Regions from separate parts of the Pusillimonas sp. SM2304 genome, predicted to be linked through region 1. Evidence: predicted binding sites of a transcription regulator. Region 1 holds the regulator's gene; the other holds the start of a gene.
What was found. The regulator LexA, encoded in region 1, represses DNA repair genes until DNA is damaged. The targets are predictions, from matches to a motif close to ACTGTATNNNNATACAGT.

Region 1 (4,921 bases):
TGGCCTGGAAAAGGTCAAAGAGCGCATTATCGAATACCTGGCTGTCCAGCAGCGGGTCGACAAGCTCAAAGCGCCCATCCTGTGCCTGGTCGGCCCTCCCGGCGTGGGCAAGACCTCGCTGGGCCAATCCATTGCCCGCGCCACGAACCGCAAGTTCGTGCGCATGGCGCTGGGCGGCGTGCGCGACGAGGCCGAGATCCGCGGCCACCGCCGTACCTATATCGGTTCGATGCCGGGCAAGATTCTGCAGAACATGGCCAAGGTCTCTGTGCGCAACCCCTTGTTCCTGCTCGACGAGATCGACAAGATGGGTGCGGATTTCCGTGGCGACCCGTCCTCGGCCCTGCTCGAGGTGCTCGATCCCGAACAGAACCACACATTCCAGGACCACTACATCGAGGTCGATTTCGATCTGTCCGATGTCATGTTCGTGGCCACCAGCAATACGCTGAACATTCCGCCTGCCCTGCTGGACCGGATGGAGGTCATTCGCCTGTCGGGTTACACCGAAGACGAGAAGGTGCATATCGCTTTCGACCACTTGCTGCCCAAGCTCATGAAGAACAACGGCGTGCAAGAGGGCGAAGTCACCATTGAAGAGTCGGCGGTACGCGACATCGTGCGTTATTACACGCGTGAAGCGGGTGTCCGGGCGCTCGAGCGTGAAATCAGCAAGATCTGCCGCAAGGTGGTCAAGAAGCTGCTGGCTACCAACCCATCGGTGCGCACGCGCGGCCGCAAGACGGCGCAGTCCGCGCAGAATGTGGAGCGTGTCACAGTCACCTCCGACAACCTCAGCGACTTCCTGGGTGTGCGGCGTTTCAATTTCGGCATGGCCGAGAAAGAAAACAAGATCGGCCAAGTCACCGGCCTGGCCTGGACGGAAGTGGGCGGCGACCTGCTGACCATCGAAGTGGCGGACATGCCCGGAAAGGGCGTGGTACTGCGTACCGGCTCACTGGGCGATGTCATGAAAGAGTCGGTGGAAGCGGCGCGTACCGTGGTGCGCGCTCGTGCCCAGAAATGGGGTATTCCGAACACGGCTTTTGAAAAACGCGACCTGCACGTGCACTTTCCGGAAGGGGCGACGCCTAAAGACGGCCCTTCGGCGGGCATTGCAATCACCACGGCCATGGTCTCGGCGCTTACGGGCATTCCCGTGCGGGCCGATGTCGCGATGACCGGTGAAATCACGCTGCGCGGCGAAGTGCTGGGTATCGGCGGCTTGAAGGAAAAGCTGCTGGCGGCGCATCGCGGCGGCATCAAAGTGGTGATGATCCCCGAGGAAAACGTGAAGGATCTGGCCGATATCCCCGACAACGTCAAGAATCACCTGGAGATCATTCCGGTGCGCTGGATAGACCGGGTGCTGGAAGTCGCCTTGCAGAACATGCCCACGCCGCTGTCAGACGAGGAAGTGGCGCGGCTGGCCGCCGAGGCGGTGGCCAATGCCAAGCCCGCTGAAGCGCAAGAAGGCGTCATGAAGCATTGATGACGCGCAGTTGATGAACCCGCCGTCATGGCGGGTTCACTGGCAGTTTGTCCCAGGCCAGGCCCTGATCGATCAGGGCCTGGCCTGTTTTTCTGAATGCGCTTTGTGTTGCCGCATGCCTTACGCATGCCGCATGCGGGGCATGTCCAGGCAATTGTGCTCGATATCTATAGGCCGGTTGGCGCGCGACACATAGGCATGCGTGGTGCGCTGAACGATTTGCGAGATAAGCTCCACAAACCGGATCGAAGCCCTGGGGGACACAACGACGCCCAGCAGCAATGTTCGCAGGTCGACAAGAAGCCGCATGGGATTATGCCTGGGATCGCCCTGATAGGCGTCGCCCTGGGCGTTCACGATGACAAGCAGCGTCTCGTCCTCGAGCAGGGGCAGCACGGTGGACTGCGGGGGCCTTGGTGTGCCGGGCAGCGGGATGACGCGGCATGTCTGTTCGATAAATACATCGGTGCCTTCGCATGGAATCAAGGATGCCGACAGGGCGCTGATGCTTGAAATCAGATAGATCGATGGTTCAGCGGGCTCATCCGGCCACCAGTCAATGGCATGCTCATGGTCCAGCATCGCCCAGGATTGAAACCGCAGGCTGGCCGCATCGTCGGTGCTGTCTGCTGCTTCCCGATGCGGGTAGCGCTGGATTCCAAGCCGGAACGGGTCCGCACGGCCAAAGGTCATTTGACTGAATGTCATCAGGTCGATCAGATCATAGAAGCTGACCGTCCTGAAAATCCGCTTATCCTGATCGAGGCCTGGATTGATGTGAATATCCCCCATGCTTCAAACTCCTTCCAGGCCAAAGCGGCCTGCGTACTGGGCACCCCTTGAATCTTAGTCAAAAGCAAAGGCGCCCAACATTACGGTCTCCTTACCGTTTCGTAATGTTGGGCGCGTGGCAGGTGCCGATACGCGAAACCGGCGTGTGAGGCCGGCTGAAGCACGCCTAGTGCAAGGGCGTGTTCCGGATGAGGCCGACGGCGATGCCTTCGATGGAGAACTCGTCGTCAGCGGTGACGATGATGGGCTGGAAGTCGGGGTTTTCAGGCAGGAGCTCGATGCGCTTGCCGGCGCGGGCAAAGCGTTTGACCGTGACGTCTTCGCCGATACGGGCGACCACGATCTGGCCATTGCGGGCATCGGGCGATTTTTTGACGGCCAGCAGGTCGCCGTCGAGGATGCCGGCGTCGCGCATGCTGAGGCCGCGCACACGCAGCAGATAATCGGGCGTCTGGCTGAACAGGGCGAGTTCGATGCCGACTTCGCGCTCGACGTGTTCCGCTGCGAGTATGGGGTTGCCCGCCGCCACGCGGCCGACCAAAGGCACCATGAGCTGTGTGACCGCCGACGAGGCGCGGCCCAGCAGGGAGCCTGCGTGCTGCGCGCCGGCCAGGCTGCCGCCGGTAAGCCGTATGCCGCGCGAGGCGCCCGCGGTGAGTTCGATGGCGCCTTTTCGAGCCAGGGCCTTCAGGTGGTCTTCGGCGGCATTGGCCGATTTGAAACCCAGGGCGCGGGCGATTTCAGCCCGGGTGGGCGGGAAGCCCGTGCGGGTGATTTCGCTGCGGATGAGTTCGAGTATTTGCTGCTGACGCTCGGTAAGCTTGACGGCCATGACGATCCAGACTGTATTTATATACAGTCTGGATTTTGCAGTATTTCAGGGGAAAGATCAAGCCTGTGCACGCGGGGATAGGCAAACAGGCGATGCCCGCCAGGAAGGCGGGCGCTTGCTTAGGCCAGGACTTTGGCGATGGACGCGGCCACGTAATCGATATTGCGGCTATTGAGCGCCGCCACGCAGATGCGGCCGCTGCTGACTGCGTACACGCCATGTTCTTCCCGCAGTTGGTCCACTTGGGCCGCCGTCAGGCCGGAATACGAGAACATGCCGCGCTGGGCCAGCACGAAATCGAAATTCTGCGTGACGCCGTGGGCCTTGAGTTTTTCGACCAGTTGCACGCGCATGGTGCGGATGCGGTCGCGCATGGCCGCCAGTTCAGTGGTCCACAGGGTGTAGAGCTCGGGGGTATTGAGTACCGTGGAGACCACTGTGCCGCCGTGCGTGGGCGGGTTGGAGTAGTTGGTGCGAATGACGCGCTTGAGCTGGCTGAGCACGCGCCCGCTTTCTTCCTTGCTGGACGAGACCAGGGTCAGGGCGCCGACCCGTTCGCCGTACAGCGAGAACGACTTGGAGAAAGACGAACTGATGAACATGGTGAGGTCGTGCTGGGCGAACAGGCGCACCACGGCGGCGTCTTCTTCCAGGCCTTCGCCAAAACCCTGGTAGGCGATGTCCAGGAAGGGCACCAGGTTTCTGTCTTTGACGACCTGGACGATCTGCTGCCATTGCTCGAAGCTAGGGTCCACGCCGGTGGGGTTGTGGCAGCATGCGTGCAGGACGACGATGGTCTGCTCGGGCAGGGCCTGGAAGCAGGCCAGCATGGCGTCGAAGTTCAGGCCATGGCTGGCCGCGTCGTAGTAGGGGTAGGTCTCGACCTGGAATCGGGCGCGCTCGAACAGGGCGCGGTGGTTTTCCCAGCTGGGGTCGCTGATGAGCACCTTGGAGTCTGGCAGGATCTGCTTCAGGAAGTCGGCGCCGATCTTGAGCGCGCCGGTGCCCCCCAGGGCCTGGGCGGTCAGGACGCGGCCGCCGGACACCAGGGGCGAGTCGTGTCCGAGCAGCAAAGTCTGCGCGCCTTTGTTGTACCCCGGGATGCCTTCGATGGGCAGGTATCCGCGCGCGGCATGCGCTTCGATGCGCGCGACTTCGGCTTTGCTGACCGCGTCAAGCAAAGGAATGCGCCCTTCGTCGTCGTAGTACACGCCGACCCCCAGATTGACCTTGCCCGCGCGGGTGTCGGCGTTATATTGTTCGTTCAGGCCAAGAATGGGGTCGCGCGGAGCGAGCTCGACGGATTCGAAGAGAGATTTCATTTGGGGAGTATGAAGGTAGGTAGAGAAAGAGGTAGCAATAGTGTGATAATAAGGGGTTTACCCTGAAAGTGTCCAGTATGAACGCACCTGCGCCCGGCTTCATCGAGTATCCGAACAGTCCGTTTCAGCTTTTCCAGCCTTATCCGCCGGCGGGCGATCAGCCCGCGGCGATCGACGCGCTGACCGAGGGCATCAACGATGGGTTGATGTACCAGACGCTGCTGGGGGTGACCGGCTCGGGCAAGACCTACACCATGGCCAACGTCATCGCCCGTACCGGGCGTCCGGCGATTGTGCTGGCGCCGAACAAGACGCTGGCGGCGCAGCTCTATGCCGAAATGCGGGAGTTCTTTCCCAATAATGCGGTCGAGTATTTTGTGTCTTACTACGACTACTATCAGCCCGAAGCCTATGTGGCGGCGCGCGATCTGTTCATCGAGAAAGACTCATCGATCAATGAGCACATCGAACAGATGCGCCTGT
Region 2 (4,921 bases), 330 kb from region 1:
ACCAGCCGCTTTCCAGCCGCTCAGGCCCTTGTACAAGGCGCAGCGGCTCGTTGTCATGAATAGGGCGGTTATTGGCCGTGGCCAAGGCGACCGGCCGGGGCAGCAGCCAGAAAGGTCGGGAGTGCAGCGTCAGGCGGGGCGGCAGGCCAAGGGGGGGCTTTGCCGTTGCGGCCCCCATAGGGCCCCAGAGATTGGCGTGTTCGGGCCGATAGTCTGCCGCAGGCTGGGCATGCAGTACACGGTCGCCTCCCAGGCGGGCACGCAAAAGATCCAGCAGACGGTGTTCCTGGCGCATCCATTGGGCCGGTTCGGGAAACAGGCCGGCGCTGGCCGCGGGCCGGGCCGTGGTGGTGTTGACCGACAGCGTAATGGCGATGACCGCTGCGCCCAGGCTCAGCGCCTGAACCTGTTCTTGCAGCACACTTAAAAAATCTTCCGGCAACCAGGCTTTTTCCGACAAGCGCAAAACCATGGGGGTAGGCGGCCGGGCATGGCGGCCTTTCTCGTGATGCAGAAGAAATTCAAGCACCTGGGTGGCGCGGTGGCGCGCCTGCAGCCAGCCGCATAACTGTTCTATGAGCCGTCTGGAAAAGGCCAGCACCGCATGGCTGTGCTCCAGGCGCTCGATCAGGTCGATGCGTTGCGAAAAGACATCGGGCGCCTGGAACCAGTTGAAGCCATAAGCGCTGGCGCCGTAGGCCGCATCCAGTTCCTGCACCAGCAGGGGACTGCTGCGCTGCTGCAAGCCTGCCCTGGGCAGGCCGCGCAGTTGTGACAAGCTGCGGCATCCGATGCCGTCCAGCCAGGCGGCATAAGGACGGGCGGCGGGCAGCGCCTGCGGGGGAAAAAGGTCAAGGCGGCGGCGCAGGGTATGCAGGCCAAGGCAGTGGCGCTGCGCGCTGGACGTCTGGCTGGCCAGAATCCAGGCGCCCAGCGCCGTGGGCGCCATGCCGCTGCGGGCGTTCACCCCCATGCTTTGCAGCGTCAGGCGTATGCGGCGCAGCAGCGTGCGCGGCCCTTTGAACAGATCAAGGCTGGCGCTGACCTCGAGCACGATGGATTGCGCTTCAAAAAAAGCCACATTGGGGGTGTACTGCAACAGGCCCAATGCCGTGTCATGCAGATGCTGTTGCCTGGCGGCGGGACGGTCGGCCGCCAGTTCGATGCCGGGAACCAGGCCCCGCAGCGTGCTTGACCGCATGCCGGGCCGGACGCCTTGGGCCTGCGCGGCGGGCGTGCAGGCGCATACCCGGTCTTGTTGCAGGACGGCAGCCGGACGGGGGTCAATCGGCCACTGCGGAAAACAGACGTCCAGGCTGAGCGTGGGCAGATACAGGCTGATCCAGAGGGACATGGTGTGGAAGCGCGCTGGGCTTGGCCTGCGCAGAAGGAAAGGTAATGAGCACCGGCTTGGCGGAGCAGGGCCCGCGGCGTTTGACAATGTGGGCCTTGATGCCTTGGGGACAAGGCGTCAGGCGCAGGCGCAGAGGCGCGGCGCTGGCTTGCTGCGCTGCGGCTTGCGGACGCAGCAAAACGAACAAGGCATCGGCTTGCTGGGCGATCAGGTGCAGGCGCCGCAAGGCGGCCAGGCGAACATGGCTCGCCCAGCATACTACGGCCGCGCAGGCATTGTGCTTAAGGATTTGCTCGGTTGCCCACAAGGCGTCGCTGGCGCTTTGCGGGTGGATGCACAGCAAACGGTGGTTTTCAAGCCGCCAGTTCTTCCAGCAATGAAAATAGGGGATATAAGGCGGATGAACCAAGGCAATGCTGCGTTCGGCATCCAGCCGGGCCAGGGCCGGCTGCAGCAGAAAGATTTCGCCTATGCCCGGCTGACTGGGCATGAGCTCAATCAGCGCGCCCGGGGGCCAGCCCCGGCCCGGAAGCTCGGCATCCAGCGCGGCAAACCCCGTTGAAATAGCGCTGCGGCTTGAGCAGGCCAATTGGGTGGCCCGCCAGACCGCAGGATGTATGCGTTCGGGGTGCTGCAGGCAAGCGGGACGGACGGCAACAGCCATATGAAAAAAACCTGGTTAATACTGTATAAATACACAGTCAATATAGCGCAAAATTTATTCGGCTGCCTATCTGGCGTACAATTTTCCACATATAAGCCAGGTTTATCCGAGAGTCCGTACCGCATGGCCACCAAGCCCGATTTTCCCGATCCTTTTGTTTTTGTACCCAGGCAAGGTAAGCCGCAGTTGCTGTTCGTCCTGCTGCATGGGGAGTCTGCCGGCCCCGAACAGTTAATGCCCTTGGCCGATGCCTTGAAACAGGCATTTCCGCTGTCGCTGGTGGTCCTGCCTTACGCTTTCGAGCCGGCGGACTCCAAGGGTTCGGCCACCGGGGGCGATGATGCGGCAAGCTATTATTGGGTCGACCCCGTTGGCCTGGATCAAGCCAATTATGCCGGCCGGGTCGCGCAAAAGCTGCCGGAACTGATCCGGCTGATCCGCCAAATCCAGGAAAAATACCAGCTATCGGGGCAGCAAACCGCGCTGGCGGGATTCTCCCAGGGCGCTTCCATGGCGCTCGAGGCCTGTCATGCCCAGCCGGATCTGGCTGGCCGTGTCCTGGCCTTTTCCGGCTTGTATGCCAAACCGCCCGCCGATGCGCCGCCCGCCACAATGCTGCATTTTTTTCATGGGGCCGGCGACCAGCAAGTGTCGGTCGACGAGGTCGAGTCGACCTTGGTTCGCCTGGGCGAGCTGCAGGGCGATGCCACCCTTGATGTCGCCTCGCGGATAGGGCATGAGCTGCATGACGCCCTGATCAAGCAGGCGGTTGTACGCCTGCAGACATGTGTTCCCTTGCGTAATTGGGAAGCCGCGCTCGGCGCCCTGGAAGCGCAGGCGCGCGACCCGCACAACGCGGCGCCGCCGTCCCTGCCCATCCAGGCAGGCAGAACGCTGCACTGATCAGCCGGTATGCGGTGCCAGGGCTGGCTTGATCTGAAACGGCCAGTCATGCCGCCGGGTGGGCATGCCGGCGGGATCGTAGCTGATTTCGCTGAAGATCGCGCGTCCGCTGGCATGCACCGCAATGACCGTCGAACAGCGTGTGCCGTAGCTGGGGCTGACAATGAACGGACTGCTCAGCAGCCGCTCGCGCGCCAGCGGCAGGCCCGTATCGGGCAAGTCATGATCCTGTGCGGGCGTGCCGTCTTTAAGGATGTCGAAAATCGGCGCCAGCGATGCGTCCAGTTGCTCCAGCGGAAAGACATCCAGCGCCAGACGCAGGCGCTGGGCCTTGGGCCAGGGTGTATCCAGCAGGTGGTTCGACATAATGTAGCGGCCTGGCGCCAGGTGCGTCGGCCCGGGCCGGCCATCGCGATTGCCGGTATAGCAGGCTAGGCCCAGGTCGCCGACAATCAGGTTGAATCCGTTATAGGCGGCGCCTGCGTCATGAACACGGCGGGCATACGCTTCGGGTGATTCGTCTCCGGTCAGGTATTGGCTGACCAAGTGTCCGCGCGAAGGCGCGTTGGCGAGGACGCGGGATGGGTCGCGATAATTGGTGACCAGCGCGAAGCGCCCTTGCCGTGTCAGGCCCAGCCAGCTTCCCTGCGCCTGGCAGTCTATGCCCGCAATGACATCAGGATGCGCCGGCCACGGCGCGGCGGGCAGGCAGGGGCGGTCATGGAATTCGTCGCGATTGGCCGCAATGAACAAAGGCCAATCGGGATGTGCGGAAATGGCCAGGTAAGCAATGCACATTCAAAGCATGGCCAGGCTGTTGTCGTTTTCGACCAGCGTGCGAATGCGTACGGCATCGCCGATACGTGAATAGCGGCCGGTGGAATTGAGCAGAACGATGGCCACATCGCGCTGGTCGATGCGGGTGAGCATGACCAGGCATTCGCCCGCTTCATTGATGAAGCCTGTTTTGGAGACCTTGATATCCCATTTGGCGTTTCTGACCAGGCGGTTGGTATTGTTGAATACCAACTGGCGGCCGCGCCCCACCGTGACTTCATACTTGTCGTCGGTGGTATAGCGGTGGATCAGGGGCTGTTGGCTGGTGGCCCGCAACAGCTTGACCAGGTCCCTGGGGGTGGACACGTTGTCGCTGGACAGGCCGGTGGGCTCGACAAAATGGGTGTTGCGCATGCCCAGGGCGCGCGCCTTGTCGTTCATGGCGCGCACAAAGGCGGGCATGCCGCCCGGGTAATAGCGGCCCAGTGCATGGGCCGCCCGGTTTTCCGAGGACATCAAGGCCAGGTGCAGCATGTCGGCCCGGCTAAGTTCTGTGCCGACGGGCAGGCGCGAGCGCGAATAGCGCAGGCGATCGACATCGGCGCTGGATATAGTCAGCATTTCGTCCATGGGCAGGTCTGCCTCGGCCACGACCAGGGCGGTCATGAGCTTGGAAATGGACGCAATGGGGCGTACTTCGTCGCTGTTTTTGTCGTACAGGACGTCGGCGCTTTCCAGGTCTTGCACAAAGGCGACTTCGGAGCGCAGGGCGGCCTGGTCGGTCAGCGGCTGGATCCGGTCAGCTTCCGCCGAAGGGCGGTGCACCACGATGTCGTCGCGGTTCGGATTGCGTACGCCTACCCGGACCTGAGCGCCCGAGGAGGACGAGTTGGCATAGTTGACGGGCCGCAGGTTCTGGCGCTTGACGATACGGGTTTGCTGCGCGGTCTTGGCGGACTGCTCTGCATGAAGCGAGCTGGCCTGCGCAGGCAGGCCAAGGCTGACGGCCAGCGCAAAGACAGGCACGACAGCCTGCGGCAGGAAGCGAAAGCGTGGTGGATTCCAGGTAGAAGGCATGGCCGACCCATCAACGTATTTTTGATTTGTCAGATAGTAGCAGAAAAAAACAGCGTTATATTAGGTAGTTACAACATTCTTTTAAGTTTTTTTTTAACTCTCCGGCATAAGCTGGCGGAACAATGGATTTTTTACTGTGCATAAAA

Region 2: imuA (translesion DNA synthesis-associated protein ImuA) is a predicted target of LexA. The motif match lies at 2,039-2,056, and genes of this name have one in related genera.

What each region holds. Positions count from the first base shown of each region.
Region 1 covers NZ_JAVLUJ010000002.1:818,710-823,630, forward strand. The annotation lists gene lon (endopeptidase La) at 1-1,492, shown strand, start outside; gene RE432_RS12895 (hypothetical protein) at 1,613-2,284, opposite strand; gene lexA (transcriptional repressor LexA) at 2,451-3,116, opposite strand; gene RE432_RS12905 (amino acid aminotransferase) at 3,236-4,438, opposite strand; gene uvrB (excinuclease ABC subunit UvrB) at 4,516-4,921, shown strand, end outside.
Region 2 covers NZ_JAVLUJ010000002.1:1,146,393-1,151,313, reverse strand. The annotation lists gene RE432_RS14410 (DNA polymerase Y family protein) at 1-1,354, opposite strand, end outside; gene imuA (translesion DNA synthesis-associated protein ImuA) at 1,284-2,018, opposite strand; gene ypfH (esterase) at 2,142-2,921, shown strand; gene RE432_RS14395 (NRDE family protein) at 2,922-3,719, opposite strand; gene pbpG (D-alanyl-D-alanine endopeptidase) at 3,720-4,775, opposite strand.